Regions from separate parts of the Pseudomonas sp. P1_C12 genome, predicted to be linked through region 1. Evidence: predicted binding sites of a transcription regulator. Region 1 holds the regulator's gene; each other region holds the start of a gene.
The links. Region 1 encodes sigma-54, which starts transcription at its own class of promoters, with help from an activator protein. Its sites were predicted from a motif close to ANTGGCATNNANNTTGCTNT; they were not measured.
Positions count from the first base shown of each region.

Region 2: the regulator sigma-54 is predicted to act here: its motif matches at 1,340-1,359, upstream of flgB (flagellar basal body rod protein FlgB).
Region 3: the regulator sigma-54 is predicted to act here: its motif matches at 1,491-1,510, upstream of AC1D19_RS04770 (flagellar basal body rod protein FlgF).

Region 1 covers NZ_JBFUAE010000005.1:173,676-175,942, reverse strand. The annotation lists gene AC1D19_RS11150 (RNA polymerase factor sigma-54) at 191-1,684, shown strand; gene hpf (ribosome hibernation-promoting factor, HPF/YfiA family) at 1,759-2,067, shown strand; gene ptsN (PTS IIA-like nitrogen regulatory protein PtsN) at 2,080-2,267, shown strand, end outside.
Region 2 covers NZ_JBFUAE010000017.1:89,759-92,025, forward strand. The annotation lists gene flgD (flagellar hook assembly protein FlgD) at 1-427, opposite strand, end outside; gene flgC (flagellar basal body rod protein FlgC) at 443-886, opposite strand; gene flgB (flagellar basal body rod protein FlgB) at 890-1,297, opposite strand; gene cheR (protein-glutamate O-methyltransferase CheR) at 1,597-2,267, opposite strand, start outside.
Region 3 covers NZ_JBFUAE010000002.1:384,510-386,776, forward strand. The annotation lists gene flgG (flagellar basal-body rod protein FlgG) at 1-650, opposite strand, end outside; gene AC1D19_RS04770 (flagellar basal body rod protein FlgF) at 696-1,436, opposite strand; gene AC1D19_RS04775 (sigma-54-dependent phenylalanine hydroxylase transcriptional regulator PhhR) at 1,748-2,267, opposite strand, start outside.

The DNA.
Region 1 (2,267 bases):
ACACGACGCCTCAAAGATGTTCAAGAGTCGGCCGGAGCAACCTGTCAACAAAACATTGCAGCTTTTTATTGTTACAGTGCTCTAGGCAAACACTACAGTTTCAGGCATATAATTTGCTTATGTTTGGCGCCCCGGCGCCCTGTAGTGGATGGCGCGTGTGCGCCGGCGAATAAGGTGTTAAGCCCCTGCCATGAAACCATCGCTAGTCTTGAGAATGGGCCAGCAGCTGACGATGACACCGCAGCTGCAACAGGCTATCCGCCTGCTCCAATTGTCGACCCTGGACCTGCAACAGGAAATCCAGGAGGCCCTGGAGTCCAATCCGATGCTCGAACGCCAGGAAGAAGGCGACGACTTCGATAACACCGACCCCTTGGCCGACAACGCCGAACAGAAGCCCAACACCGACATCCAGGAACCCTCCTACCAGGAAACCGCCCCGACGGTTGATAACCTCGATGAGGGTGACTGGAACGAGCGCATCCCCAACGAACTCCCCGTCGACACCGCGTGGGAAGACGTTTACCAGACCAGCGCCAGCAGCCTGCCCAGCAATGACGACGACGAGTGGGACTTCACCACCCGTACCTCGGCCGGCGAAAGCTTGCAAAGCCACTTGCTGTGGCAACTGAACCTGGCCCCGATGTCCGACACCGATCGCCTGATCGCCGTGACCCTGATCGACTGCATCAACAATCAGGGCTACCTGGACGAAACCCTCGAGGAAATCCTCGACGCCTTCGATCCGGAACTGGACATCGAACTGGACGAAATCGAAGCGGTCCTGCATCGCATCCAGCAATTCGAGCCCGCCGGCATCGGCGCCCGCAACCTGGGCGAATGCCTGCTGCTGCAATTGCGCCAGCTACCCGCCAAGACCCCTTGGCTGGCTGAGGCCAAGCGCCTGGTCACCGATTACATCGACTTGCTTGGCAGCCGCGACTATAGCCAACTGATGCGCCGCATGAAGCTCAAGGAAGATGAACTACGCCAGGTCATCGAGCTGGTCCAGAGCCTTAACCCGCGCCCGGGTTCGCAGATCGAGTCCACCGAAGCCGAGTATGTCGTTCCTGACGTTATCGTGCGCAAGGACAACGAGCGCTGGCTGGTGGAGCTGAATCAGGAGTCGGTGCCACGGCTGCGGGTCAACGCCCAGTACGCCGGTTTCGTGCGCCGCGCCGACACCAGCGCCGACAACACGTTCATGCGCAATCAGTTGCAGGAGGCCCGCTGGTTCATCAAGAGCCTGCAAAGCCGCAATGAAACCCTTATGAAGGTTGCCACCCAGATCGTCGAGCATCAGCGTGGTTTCCTCGAATATGGCGACGAAGCCATGAAGCCGTTGGTCCTGCATGACATCGCCGAAGCGGTCGGCATGCATGAGTCGACGATTTCACGGGTGACCACCCAGAAGTTCATGCACACCCCCCGGGGCATTTATGAACTGAAGTACTTTTTCTCCAGTCACGTCAGCACCTCCGAAGGCGGCGAATGCTCGTCCACGGCGATCCGCGCGATCATCAAAAAACTGGTTGCCGCGGAAAATCAGAAAAAGCCATTGAGTGACAGCAAGATCGCTGGTTTACTGGAGGCACAAGGCATTCAGGTGGCTCGCCGCACCGTCGCCAAGTACCGCGAATCCCTCGGGATCGCGCCTTCGAGCGAACGCAAGCGGTTGATGTAGAGCCACGCCACAGCGTTCCAGTGGCAGGCATTTCTGCCTGCCGCTTTATGCACTGGCAACGAAGGAGAAGCTGTATGCAAGTCAACATCAGTGGACACCAACTGGAAGTGACCGAACCTCTTCGCACCTACATCGGCGAAAAACTCGAACGATTGGAGCGACATTTCGACAAGATCACTAATGTGCAGGTCACGATGACCGTCGAAAAACTGAAGCAGAAAATCGAAGCCACGCTGCATATTCCCGGGAATGAAGTGGTCGCCAACGCGGAACATACCGATATGTACGCCGCGATCGACGCACTCACCGACAAGCTGGATAAACAACTCAAAAAGCATAAGGAAAAGACCCAGAGCCTCCTCCAGGGTGCAACCGGTCGTTAACACTCCCAACCCATGATCCGACTTGAAAGTATCCTGACCCCCGGCCGTTCCCTGGTGAACGTGCCGGGCGGCAGTAAAAAGAAAGCCCTCGAGCAAATTGCCAATCTGATCGCCCGCGAAGTGCCGGCCCTGGAGATGCAAGATGTCTTCGAGGCACTGATTGCCCGTGAAAAACTCGGCTCCACCGGTTTTGGCAACGG
Region 2 (2,267 bases), on a different contig from region 1:
GGGTGGCGGACACCACCGAAGACGGAACCACCACCGTGCCACTGAGGCTCTTGGTGGTATCGACCACAGCCTTGTCGCCCGGCGCGATGACCGAACGGCCCACCAGCGACGACGCCTGCAAGGCCTGGGACGAGTTGTAGTTGCTGGCCAGGCCGCTCACGGTGTTGTTGAGCGTGGTGATGCCTTCCAGGCTGCTGAACTGCGCCAACTGGGCCACGAACGCGCCGTTGTCCTGGGGCTCCAGCGGGTTCTGGTTTTTCAGCTGGGTCACCAGCAACTGCAGGAACGCATCCTTGCCCAGGGCCTTGTTGCCCGTGGCGCTGCCGGTTGCCGACGCGAGGCCGTCAGTCGTGGCGCTGGTCTTGATCGAGGAATTGGCCAGGATATCGTTGAGGCTCAAACCGCTGGTGGAATCGGTAACACTCATCTGAGTCGTCCCTTATCACTGACCGAGGGTCAGGACCTTCTGCATCATGGTTTTGGCGGTGTTCATCATTTCGGCGTTGGTCTGGAACGAACGGCTCGCAGAAATCATGTCGGCCATTTCTTCAACCACGTTGACGTTCGGGTAGTAGACGTAGCCCTTGGCATCGGCCGCCGGATGGTTCGGCTCGTAGCGCGCCTCGAGGTTGCTCTGGTCTTCGACCACACCCAGCACCTGCACGCCCTGACCGGCGGCATCCTGGTTCTGGAACAGCGAGTCGCTGCCGCCGCTCTGGCCGCCCTGGAACATGGTGGCGAACACTGGATGACGCGCGCGGTAGGTCTGGTCGATGCTCGACGAAACCGTCTCGGCGTTGGCGATGTTCGAAGCGACGGTGTTCAAACGCGTGGTCTGCGCACTCATGCCGCTACCGGCAATGTTGAAAACACTGGATAGAGACATGGCTTACTCTCCGCGCAGGGCTGATACCAGCCCTTTGAATTTGCTGTTGAGCAGGGTGAAGCTGGCCTGGAAGCCGATCGCGTTTTGCGCGTAGTTCGACTGTTCCAGCTGGGCGTCCACGGTGTTCTGGTCGATCGACGGTTGCATCGGAGTGCGATACAGCAACGACTCGTCGCCATTGCCCAGGCCTTCAGCCTCGATGTGACGGCTGTTGGTCATGTTCAGGGCGAAGGTGCCGCTTTTGGTTTTTTCGTTCTGCTCGGCGAGCACTTTCGAGAAGTCCAGGTCCCGAGCCTTGTAGTTCGGGGTATCGGCGTTGGCGATGTTGTTGGCCAGGACTTCGGCACGCTGGGCGCGGAAGCCCAGGGCTTGTTCGTGGATACCGAGCGCTTTATCGAAGCTGATGCTCATGTCGGGAAACCTTCGGGTGACCTGATTTTTCGTAGGATCAACTTAGCAAGCCCCATGCCAATTCAAAAAAGCCCGGAAACCGGGGCTTTGCCGGCCATGGCAACGCGGCAATGCCAGAAAAGCGGCAACGGTTTTCCGCCGCATGCCGCTTTTCTGCCGCTTGTCCTACGCAACACGTCCCCCCTGTAGGAGCTGCCGAAGGCTCGGGCCGCGTTCGGCAGCTCCTACGTGATGCAAAAGCGCCAGGCATAAAAAAGGAGCCCCGAAGGGCTCCCGTTTTTATGCCTGGCGCTTTTGCATCACTTCGCCTGGTAAATGATCCCCGGGCTGCACTGGACCATCTGGTAATGATCCGGCAAGCCGTTCAGCGCTTCGGAAGCACCGAGGAACAGGTAACCGCCCCGCTTCAACGTGCTGTGGATGCGCAACAGGATGTCCTTCTTCACCTCGGCGGAGAAGTAGATCAACACGTTGCGGCAGAACACGATGTCGAACTTGCCCAGACTCGCGTAGCTGTCCAGCAGGTTGAAGGAACGGAATTCCACGCGGCTCTTGATCGGCGCCTTGATCACCCAGCGTCCCGGTCCTTTCGGGTCGAAATAACGCTGCAGACGCTCGGGCGACAGACCGCGGCCGATGGCCAGGCTGTCGTACTCACCGGTCTTGCAGTTGTTCAGCATGGTGCCGGACAGGTCGGTGGCAACGATCTGCACACCCATCCTCAACTGACCCATGTTGACCCGCTCGAACTCGTCGATGGACATCGACAGCGAATAGGGTTCCTGGCCCGACGAGCATGCCGCCGACCAGATGCGCAGGCGCTGGCCGGGACTGGCCTTGATCGCTTCGGGCAGTACCTTGTTCTTCAAGACTTCAAACGGGTAGGTGTCTCGAAACCACAGGGTTTCATTGGTGGTCATGGCATCCACCACCTGCTCGCGCAAACCGCTGCGCGGTTGCGTCTGCATGC
Region 3 (2,267 bases), on a different contig from region 1:
TTCTGCAGCGTGGTGCCGAAACCGTTCAGACCCGGAGTGCCGACTTGCGGCGCGCCACTGGCGGCGGTTTCCAGGAACAGGTTGTTGCCCACTGCCTGCAGGCCGGCCGGGTTGATGAAGTCGGCGGTTTGCAGGTTGCCGATCACCTGGGCAGCCGGGTTGCCGGCAACGGTGATGGACACGGTGCCGTCGCGGCCGACCGTGAAGGTCTGCGCGTCGTTCGGAATGACAATCGCCGGCTCCAGGGCAAAGCCGCTGGCGTTGACGATCTGGCCGTTGGAGTCCAGGTGGAACGTACCGTCACGGGTGTAGGACGTGGTGCCATCCGGTTGCAGGATCTGAAAGAAACCGCGACCGTCGATGGCCATGTCCAGTGGCTGCTCGGTGGTTTGCAGGCTGCCGGCGGTGAAATTTTTCTGGGTGCCGACGATGCGCACACCGGTACCCAGTTGCAGACCCGACGGCAGTTCGCTGTCCTGGGTCGACTGGGCGCCTGGCTGGCGCTTGATCTGGTAGAGCAGGTCCTGGAACTCGGCGCGGTCACGTTTGAAACCCGTGGTCGACACGTTGGCCAGGTTGTTGGAAATGGTGGTCAGGTTGGTGTCCTGAGCGGACAGGCCTGTCTTGGCAACCCATAGAGCCGGAAGCATTCGATTCTCCTCGTGCGCCTGTTTTACGGCGCGACGTTCTGGTAATTAGCTGATCTGCAAGACCCGAGCCATGGCCTGGTCATCGTCTTTGGCGGTGTTCATCATCTTGATGTGCAGCTCGAACTGCTTGGACAAAGCCAGAACCGAGGTCATCTCTTCCACGGCATTGACGTTGCTCGACTCGAGGAACCCGGACACCAGCTTGACGCCGGCATCGGCCTGCGCAGGCGCGCCGTCCTTGGTGTGGATCGAACCATCCAGGCCCTTGGTCATGTTCTTGAGGTCCGGGTTGACCAGCTTGATGCGGTCGACTTCAGCCATCACCCGGGGACCTTCGCCCATCGCACGGATGCTGATGGTGCCGTCCTCTCCGACTTCGATCTGCTGCTCCGGCGGCACCGCAATCGGCCCGCCATTGCCCATGACCGGCATGCCGTTGCCGGCGCGCAGCACGCCCAGGGCGTCAACGTTCAGGCTGCCGGTGCGCACATAGCTTTCACCGCCATCGGGATTCTGTACGGCAATCCAGCCGTTGCCTTGCACGGCAACGTCGAGGTCGCGGCCGGTTTCCACCAGTGAGCCAGGGGAGAAATCGGTGGCCGGGCGTTCGGACATGGCAAACGCACGCGCCGGAAAGCTGTCACCGAACACCGGCATTGAACGAGCTTGCTCCAGGTCTTTCTGGAAGCCGTTGGTGGAGATGTTCGCGAGGTTGTTGGCATGCGCCTTTTGCGCCAGTGCATTCTGGCTGGCGCCGGTCATTGCCACATAAAGGTACTTGTCCACACTCTTTCCTCTGCCTGCCGGACGTTTGCCGCCCACTGCTGTACTGCTGAGCCATAAGCAATTTGCAGACCAACTTGTTTTTGGCGGCGCCAGGCCCGGCAAACAGGGGACTTGGGGGATTCAGAGGGGATTTGTGATTTGTATCAGAGACGAAAAACCGGCGGTGTCATGCCGGTGGGTGGCAAGTGCCGGCCTCTTGAGTGACTGATCTATCGCCTTCGCGAGCAAGCCCGCTCCCACATTTGGAATGCGTTCCCCTGTGGGAGCGGGCTTGCCCGCGAAGAGGCCGGCACAAACGCAGCAGGCCTCAGCTATGACTCAGTCTTGCCCACCTCATATTCACGCAACTTGTTGGCAATGGTGGTATGCGAAACCCCGAGCCGCTTGCCCAGTTGCCGACTGCTCGGATGCTCGGAATACAGCCGCTCCAGCACCGCCTTCTCGAAACGCCCGACGATCTCGTCCAGCCCACCCTCCAGCGAAAAATCGCCAAGGGGTTGGCGCACACCATAGTCCGGCAAACGAATGTGCTCGGCCTTGACCGTCCCGCCGTCGCACAAAGAAACAGCCTGGAACAGCACGTTCTCCAGTTGCCGCACGTTGCCCGGCCAATGGTAGTGACTGAGCCGCTCCATGGCCGCCGGGGCGAGTTTGGGCAGCGGGCAACCAATCTGCCGGCTGGCCTGATCGAGGAAGTGCTCCACCAGCGGCGTCAAGCCGTCGAGGCATTCGCGCAGCGGCGGGATGTGCAGCGACAACACATTCAAGCGGTGATAGAGGTCCTGGCGGAACTCACCGCGAGCGCACAGTTCAGACAGATCGACCTGGGTC